3 regions of the Streptomyces sp. ITFR-6 genome follow, and region 2 is predicted to be linked to each of the others. Evidence: riboswitches for the same ligand, from Rfam matches in the RefSeq annotation. Region 2 holds a riboswitch; each other region holds the start of a gene.
What was found. A riboswitch is a leader RNA that binds a small molecule or an ion and turns the genes downstream of it on or off. The one in region 2 is predicted to bind cyclic di-AMP.

Region 1 (2,255 bases), 160 kb from region 2:
GGTGATGTTGGCGACCGGGTCGAGGATGTCCGTCGACGTACCGGCCACGTGGTAGGCCTCGAAGGTGGGCTGGATCACCTGGAGGAGACCCTTGGAGGGCGTGCCGGCGACGGCGTTCGAGTCCCAGTTGTTCACGATCTGCGGGTTGCCGGAGGACTCGCGGATCACGTTGCGGTAGATGCCGTCGTAGCTGCCCGGGATGCCGTTCTGGGCCATCACGGCGAGCGACTCCTTGATCCAGCCGTCGAGGTCGTCGGTGTACGCCGTCGCGGCCTGCGCGGGGGCGGTGGCAGCGGTCTCGGTGGCGGTGGTCTTCTCCGCGACGGGCGCGGCCGTCCGCTCGGAGCGGTCGGCGCGGTCGGTCCCCTCGGACCGGTCGGACGACTGCGCGGCGTCGGTCGCGGGCTTCGATTCGGTCGCGGCCTTCGATTCGGCGGTGGGAGCCGCCTTCGGGGCTACGGCGGCGGACTTGGCGCCGATGGTCAGCTTGAGGCCCGGGTGAATCAGGTCGGGGTTTCCGCCGACCGCACTCCGGTTGTCCTGGTAGAGCCGCTCCCAGCCACCACTGAGGGAATGCCCACGGGCGATCTTGGCAAGCGAATCGCCGGAGACCACGGAATAGACGGTGGACTCCGCCTTGTGGGCCGCAATTCCCTTGGCAGCAAAGGGGGTCGAGGACGCCGACTTTTCCGCGACGGCGGGGTGCGCCGGTGCGGCAGAAGCGGATCCGGCACCGATCAGGGGGAGCGCGAGAACGACTCCGCCCGTGCTCACGGCGATGAAGCCGCGGGTCAGGGTGGTGGACTTGAAACGACGGTACTTACCCGTGATGGGCATGGCGTATTTCCTCTCCGCCGCCTGCGAGGTGAGCTGTCGGGTTCGGACTGGAGATGTCCGGCCGCACATGATGGCGACTTAACCCCAAGCCGCTCCGGATTCCGGACCGGCAGTAAACCTGGGTCCCCCGCTCCTGCCGTAGGTGAGTGGGTCGGGTTCCCGGACGGCGGCAGGATTCGGCGTTCCATCCGGATTGACGGTGACCGTAAGCGAAAAACGCCGGACGAAACAAGCCCGGAATTCTTGATCCCAATTGATTCGCAAGATCAATTAAAGGAAATGCCCAGCATCAGACCTCTCGGGGGAAGTCAACTTTCTTGGCACAGCAGGGAACCGAGGCCGGACGCACCGCGTCCGGGGCCGGGAAGGTGATGCTGACCACTGAGCCCGAAAAGGGTGATTTGCTCAATATTCATCACCTTTGGACTATGAAAAAAGGTTCTTCGGTGGGTTATTAATGATGAATACGACTAACTACACAATTAGGACATTCCATCAAGCTCTACAGCCGGACGGCCGCAGCACTCGCGGCGTGGCGCCTCCGTCAATACATCTCTATTGATGCATCTAAATAGATGTACTACGGTGTGAGGCATCGGTCGGCGCTCATGGCGCCGCCCACCACTGAGACCGGGAGAACCCCATGTTCCTCGACACCGATGGCGCCACGCTCCACTACGAGATCCGCGGCTCCGGTCCCCTGCTGCTCGTCTCCCAGAGCGGTGAGGGCGACGCCGACCGCAGCACCGACCTGGTCGACCGGCTCGTGGACAGCTGGACCGTGGTCACCTACGACCGCCGGGGCCTCTCCCGTAGCACGCTCGACGATCCCGGACAGCGCGTCACCATGGCGCGGCACGCCGACGACGTGCACCGGCTGCTGGCCGAACTGACCGATGAGCCCGCCCTGATGCTCGGATGCAGCATGGGCGCCGCCATCGGGCTGCACCTGGCGCTCGCCCACCCCGAGCAGCTCGGGCTGCTCGGGGCACACGACCCGGTCACGCCGTCCCTGCTGCCCGCCGGACAGCGCGAGCAGCACACCGCCGAGCTGGCGCACCTTCAGGACATCCACCGCGACGGCGGTCTGGCAGCGGCCTTCCCCGAGATCGCCCGGGTCCTCGGCATCGACCCGGCGCGCCAGGAGACCGAACCGGGGCTCACCCCGATGCCGCTCACCCCGCGCCGTGTGGCGAACTTCGGCTTCTTCATCGAGCGCGACTTCACCGCGGTCATCGAAGCCGAGCTCGACCGGGAGGCGCTGCGGGCGACTCCCGTACGCATCGTGCCCGCGAGCGGCAGCACCACGGCGCCATCCGTCTTCGTCGGCCAGTGCGCACAGAGCCTCGCCGGACTGGTCGGCCGGGAGACCGTCCCGTTCCCCGGCGGGCACAACGGCAACACCACGCATCCGCGGG
Region 2 (2,255 bases):
CAACTCCCCCGGCGGCTCGTTCGGAGCCGTGACGGCGGTGTACGACACGATGTCCTTCCTCACCTGCGAGGTGGAGACGTTCTGTCTCGGCCAGGCCGGCGCCGGCGCGGCCGTCCTGCTGGCCGCGGGAGCTCCCGGCCGACGGCACGCGCTGCCCGGCGCACGGGTCGTGCTGCAGCAGCCCGAACTCCCGGAGCCGGTGCGGGGACAGCCGTCCGATTTGGAGATCGAGGCCCGGGAACTGGCCAGGATGCGCGAGACGCTGACGGGCATACTGGCCCGTCACACCAGCCGCTCCGCCGAGAAGATCACCGAGGACACCGAGCGCGACCTCATCCTCGACGCCGAGGGCGCCAAGGCCTACGGGTTGATCGACCACATCGTGCAGAACCGCGGGCCCGCACTGCTGCCGCCCGCCGCGGGGTGAACCCGCGATGCGGCCACCCGAGTTCCCGCCGCTGCCCGCCCTGACCCGCGCCGAGGGCGAGTTCATCGACCGCTACCTGGAAGTCGTCGACCAGCTGGGCCGGATCAACCCGGCCCGCGCCGACGACACCTACCGGGCCCTGCGCGCCGCACAGGCGCTCGCCTCGCACGCCGCGGCACTGCGGGACGCGCTCGCGTTGATGCACGAGCGGGGTGAAAGCCGGGTCCACTCCGCCACGTTGACGCGAGCGTTACGGGTGCTGGACGGGGAACGCCGCGCCGGGCGGCTCACCGTGCCACCCGACCCGCCGAGTTGATCAACTCCCTTGCGCCGACACGCCCGACGGGCGGACCGAATTATCTCGCTCGTTCGGCGTAGGTGTTACCTCGCAGGAGGGACAGGCCAACTTGCGCTTTCGAAGTGGGTCATGGGTGAAATCTCCCGTTCCGTCCCTGATGCGGCACCGGAAGCGGAGGTGCGGAAACTCCCCTCAAGGCCCCCCGTCCACCCGAACGGGTCAGTCGTGATGAGCCTCACATATCACCGTTTCACCTCGGAAATCCGGCGTTCGGTGAGTCAAGATCCCTGGGACGACAAGCCCCCGCCACCGCGGCGGGGCGGTCCGGGCGGACGCCGAGTCCTGCCGCTGTCCGGATGCCTGGTCGACAGGAGTGGATCGGCAGGAGTGGAGGACCCGAGCACAACGGGCCGACCGGAGATCCGGTCGTCCCTCGGGGTGAAGCCGCCACGTGCGGCCGGGCGACTTCGCCAGCCCGAACCCGACAGGTCATCCTTCACAGGCGGCTGACGAAGGGTTGCGCATGACTGCGCAGGTTCATGTCCCGTCTCTCCTCGCCCGAGCCACGACGGCCTCGGCTCTGACTCTCGCCGCAGTCGGCGGCTCGCTGTTCGTCCCCGGCGCCGTGACCGACGCCCAGGCCGCGACTCATTCGATGAAGGCGCTCAACATCGCCGCGTCGAAGAAGGGATCGCCGTACCGGTGGGGCGCCACCGGCCCCAGCCGCTTCGATTGTTCGGGTCTGACGCTGTATTCGTTCAAGAAGGCGGGCAAGAAGCTCCCGCGCACGGCCCAGCAGCAGTACAACAAGACCCGCCACATCTCGGCCTCGAAGCGGCAGCGCGGCGATCTGGTCTTCTTCCACTCCGGCCGCAGCGTCTTCCACGTGGGCATCTACGCGGGCAGCGGCAAGATCTGGCACTCGCCGAAGACCGGTGCCGTGGTGCGGCTGGAGAAGATCTGGACGAAGAGCGTCTACTACGGCCGGGTCAGCTGACGCCACCGCCCCGCCGTCGGCGCGCACCCCGCGTCAGTGCGGCAGGGTGCCGGTCACCAGTACCGCCCCCAGTACGGTGAGCGCCGCGCCGCTGCCGCCCTCGATCGCGCGGGCGGTGCGCGGCCGGCGCAGCCACCGGCCCAGCCGGTCCACCAGGAGCGCCACGGCCGGGAACCAGATCAGCGCGAGCAGCACGACGATCGCGGCGAGCAGCAGCGTCCGCGGCAGCGGGGCGGCCCCGGGCGGGACGAACTGCGGAAGCAGGCTGAGGAAGAGCACCGGCGCCTTGGGGTTCAGCGCGTTGGTCAGGAACCCCTGGCGCAGCGCGCGCCGCGTCCCGTTCGTGGCGTGCTGGCCGTCGCCCCGGCCGGCCGCGGCTTCGGCGGCCCCCGCCTGCCCGGTGCCGCGCCGGGCCGCACGCAGCGCGCTGATGCCCAGGTAGAGCACGTACGCCCCGCCCAGGAGCTGAACCGTGCGGAACAGCACCGGCACCGCCACCAGCACGGCGGCCAGCCCGGCGACGGCGAGCGCGG
Region 3 (2,255 bases), 6.9 Mb from region 2:
GGTGGGTGTCGTTGGACTTGAGGTAGTCGGCCTCGATCGTCTCGCGCCCGACGCCCACCGCGAGCAGCGAGATGGCGATGGAGAGCCCGGCCCGGTCCTTGCCCGCCGCGCAGTGCATCAGGGCCGGGACGCTGTCCTCGGCCAGGGCGTGCAGTACCCGGCTGTGCTCGGCGGTGCGGTCCAGGATGATCGAGCGGTAGGAGGCGACCATGCGGTCGGTGCCCTTGCTGCCGCCGAGGATTCCGCGCAGCTCGTCCATCTCGCCGTCGCGCACCATCCGCCAGAACTCGCTGCCGTCTGCCGGGTCGGTGAGCGGGATGTTCACATTGCGTACGCCGGGCAGCTCGACGTCGGGTCCGTCCAGCTTGAGGTCGGCGGCGTTGCGGAAGTCGAAGACGGTGTGCAGGCCGAGGCCGCCGAGGAACGCCGCGTCCTCGGGCGTGGCGCCCGCGAGGTGACCGCTGCGGTAGAGCCGCCCGTACCGCACCCGGCGGCCGTCCGACGTCGGCAGTCCGCCCACGTCGCGGAAGTTACGCACCCCCGCCAGCTCGGGTGCCGTCGACGGGGTCTGCGGCAACTGCTGCGTCACGGTCACTCCTGGGGGCTCTGCCGCCGACGCGTGTCGCCGACGGGTCCACTCCCGTGACGATACGACATCGGATACTCGGACAATCACCCCGGCGACAGCCGCGGTTCTCCCTCTTGTCCCGGCCCGCCGCGGGGTGCCGGGGTGGACGATGCGCGTGACATGTCCGTATTAGGGCTTTTAGTCGAACATGCCCTGCTTATGCGGGAGATGGTCACCCTCTCGTGAGCGGGATCATATCCGTGACGGTGTGTGGCGGTGCGCCGGTCGGGTAATCCGTACGCCAAGCGGAATGCCAAGATCCATAATCCACGGAGTGTGACCGGAATTCCGCGCCGAATTCCCGGTGCGGAATCCGGTGCGGAACCCGTGGCTTGTTTCCGCCGTCCCGGCTCGCTTACGTTCCATGTCAATCCGGATGGAACGCCTAATCCTGCCGCCGTCCGGAATTCCGCACCCACTCACCGTGTGGCAGGAGCGGGGGACCCAGGTAAGCCGCCGACCGGAGTGATCCGGCCGGCTCGGGGTGAAGTCGCGCCAGGCGCGGCCGGGCATCTCCAGCCCGAACCCGACAGCTCACCTCGTAGGCGCCGGAGAGGAAATTCTTCATGCCCATCCCGGGTAAGCACCGCCGTCCCAAGTCCAGCACCATCGCCCGCGGCGTCGTCGTCGCGAGCGCCGGCGGAGCCGTCATCGCGCTTCCGCTGCTCGGCGCCACCGGTGCCAACGCCGCGGAGCAGGCCGCTCCCGCCACCGCGAAGTCGGCCGCCGCCACGCACGCCACCCCGGCCAAGCCGGTCGCGGACAAGCAGTCCGGCACCAAGACGTACTCCGTGGTCTCCGGCGACTACCTGTCGAAGATCGCCGCCGAGCACAACGTCAAGGGCGGCTGGGAGAAGCTGTACCAGGACAACCGCGAGCTCGTCGGCGACAACCCGAGCCTGATCTTCCCGGGCATGAAGCTGACTCTCGGCGGCAAGGCCTGGGGCCACGCCCCGGCCACCGGCTCGCACACCTCCACGGGCGACTCCACCCCGTCGGATGCCCCCTCGAAGGCCCCGGCCAAGACCGAGTCGAAGGCCCCCGCGTCCTCCGGCACCACGTCCTCCTCCGACACCCAGGCGTCCAACACGTCGTCGTCTGACCAGGGCAGCGCCTCCGGCTACGTCCACCCGGTCCCCGGTAACCACACCACCGCCTACCGCGCCTCCGGCGCCAGCTGGTCCAGCGGCAGCCACACCGGCATCGACTTCCCCGTCGCCAGCGGCACCAGCGTGAAGGCGATCACCTCCGGCACCGTCGTCACCGCGGGCTGGGGCGGCGCGTACGGCAACGAGGTCGTCATCAAGCACGCCGACGGCCACTACTCGCAGTACGGCCACATGTCCTCGCTCTCCGTCTCGGCGGGCCAGACCGTGACCGCGGGCCAGCAGGTCGGCCTCTCCGGCGCCACCGGCAACGCCACCGGCCCGCACCTCCACTTCGAGGTCCGCACCGGCCCGGCGTACGGCTCCGACATCGACCCGATCGCCTACCTGGCGTCGCACGGGATCAACGTCTGATCCAGACAGCAGCGGTCCGGTGACGGACCGGAGCGATACAGAGGGACGGTGCGCGGCGGCGCACCGTCCCTCTGCTTTGCGGTGACCGTCCTTATTCCCCCTTTACC

Region 1: another riboswitch for cyclic di-AMP. It lies ahead of RLT59_RS35565 (LysM peptidoglycan-binding domain-containing protein); the one in region 2 lies ahead of RLT59_RS34910 (C40 family peptidase).
Region 3: another riboswitch for cyclic di-AMP. It lies ahead of RLT59_RS03380 (M23 family metallopeptidase); the one in region 2 lies ahead of RLT59_RS34910 (C40 family peptidase).

Annotation. Positions count from the first base shown of each region.
Region 1 covers NZ_CP134612.1:7,856,556-7,858,810, reverse strand. The annotation lists gene RLT59_RS35565 (LysM peptidoglycan-binding domain-containing protein) at 1-837, opposite strand, end outside; cyclic di-AMP (ydaO/yuaA leader) riboswitch at 841-1,029, opposite strand; gene RLT59_RS35560 (alpha/beta fold hydrolase) at 1,481-2,255, shown strand, end outside.
Region 2 covers NZ_CP134612.1:7,695,208-7,697,462, reverse strand. The annotation lists gene RLT59_RS34920 (ATP-dependent Clp protease proteolytic subunit) at 1-427, shown strand, start outside; gene RLT59_RS34915 (hypothetical protein) at 435-743, shown strand; cyclic di-AMP (ydaO/yuaA leader) riboswitch at 1,073-1,245, shown strand; gene RLT59_RS34910 (C40 family peptidase) at 1,249-1,722, shown strand; gene RLT59_RS34905 (LysE family translocator) at 1,756-2,255, opposite strand, start outside.
Region 3 covers NZ_CP134612.1:780,533-782,787, reverse strand. The annotation lists gene RLT59_RS03385 (tyrosine-protein phosphatase) at 1-589, opposite strand, end outside; cyclic di-AMP (ydaO/yuaA leader) riboswitch at 1,001-1,191, shown strand; gene RLT59_RS03380 (M23 family metallopeptidase) at 1,195-2,148, shown strand.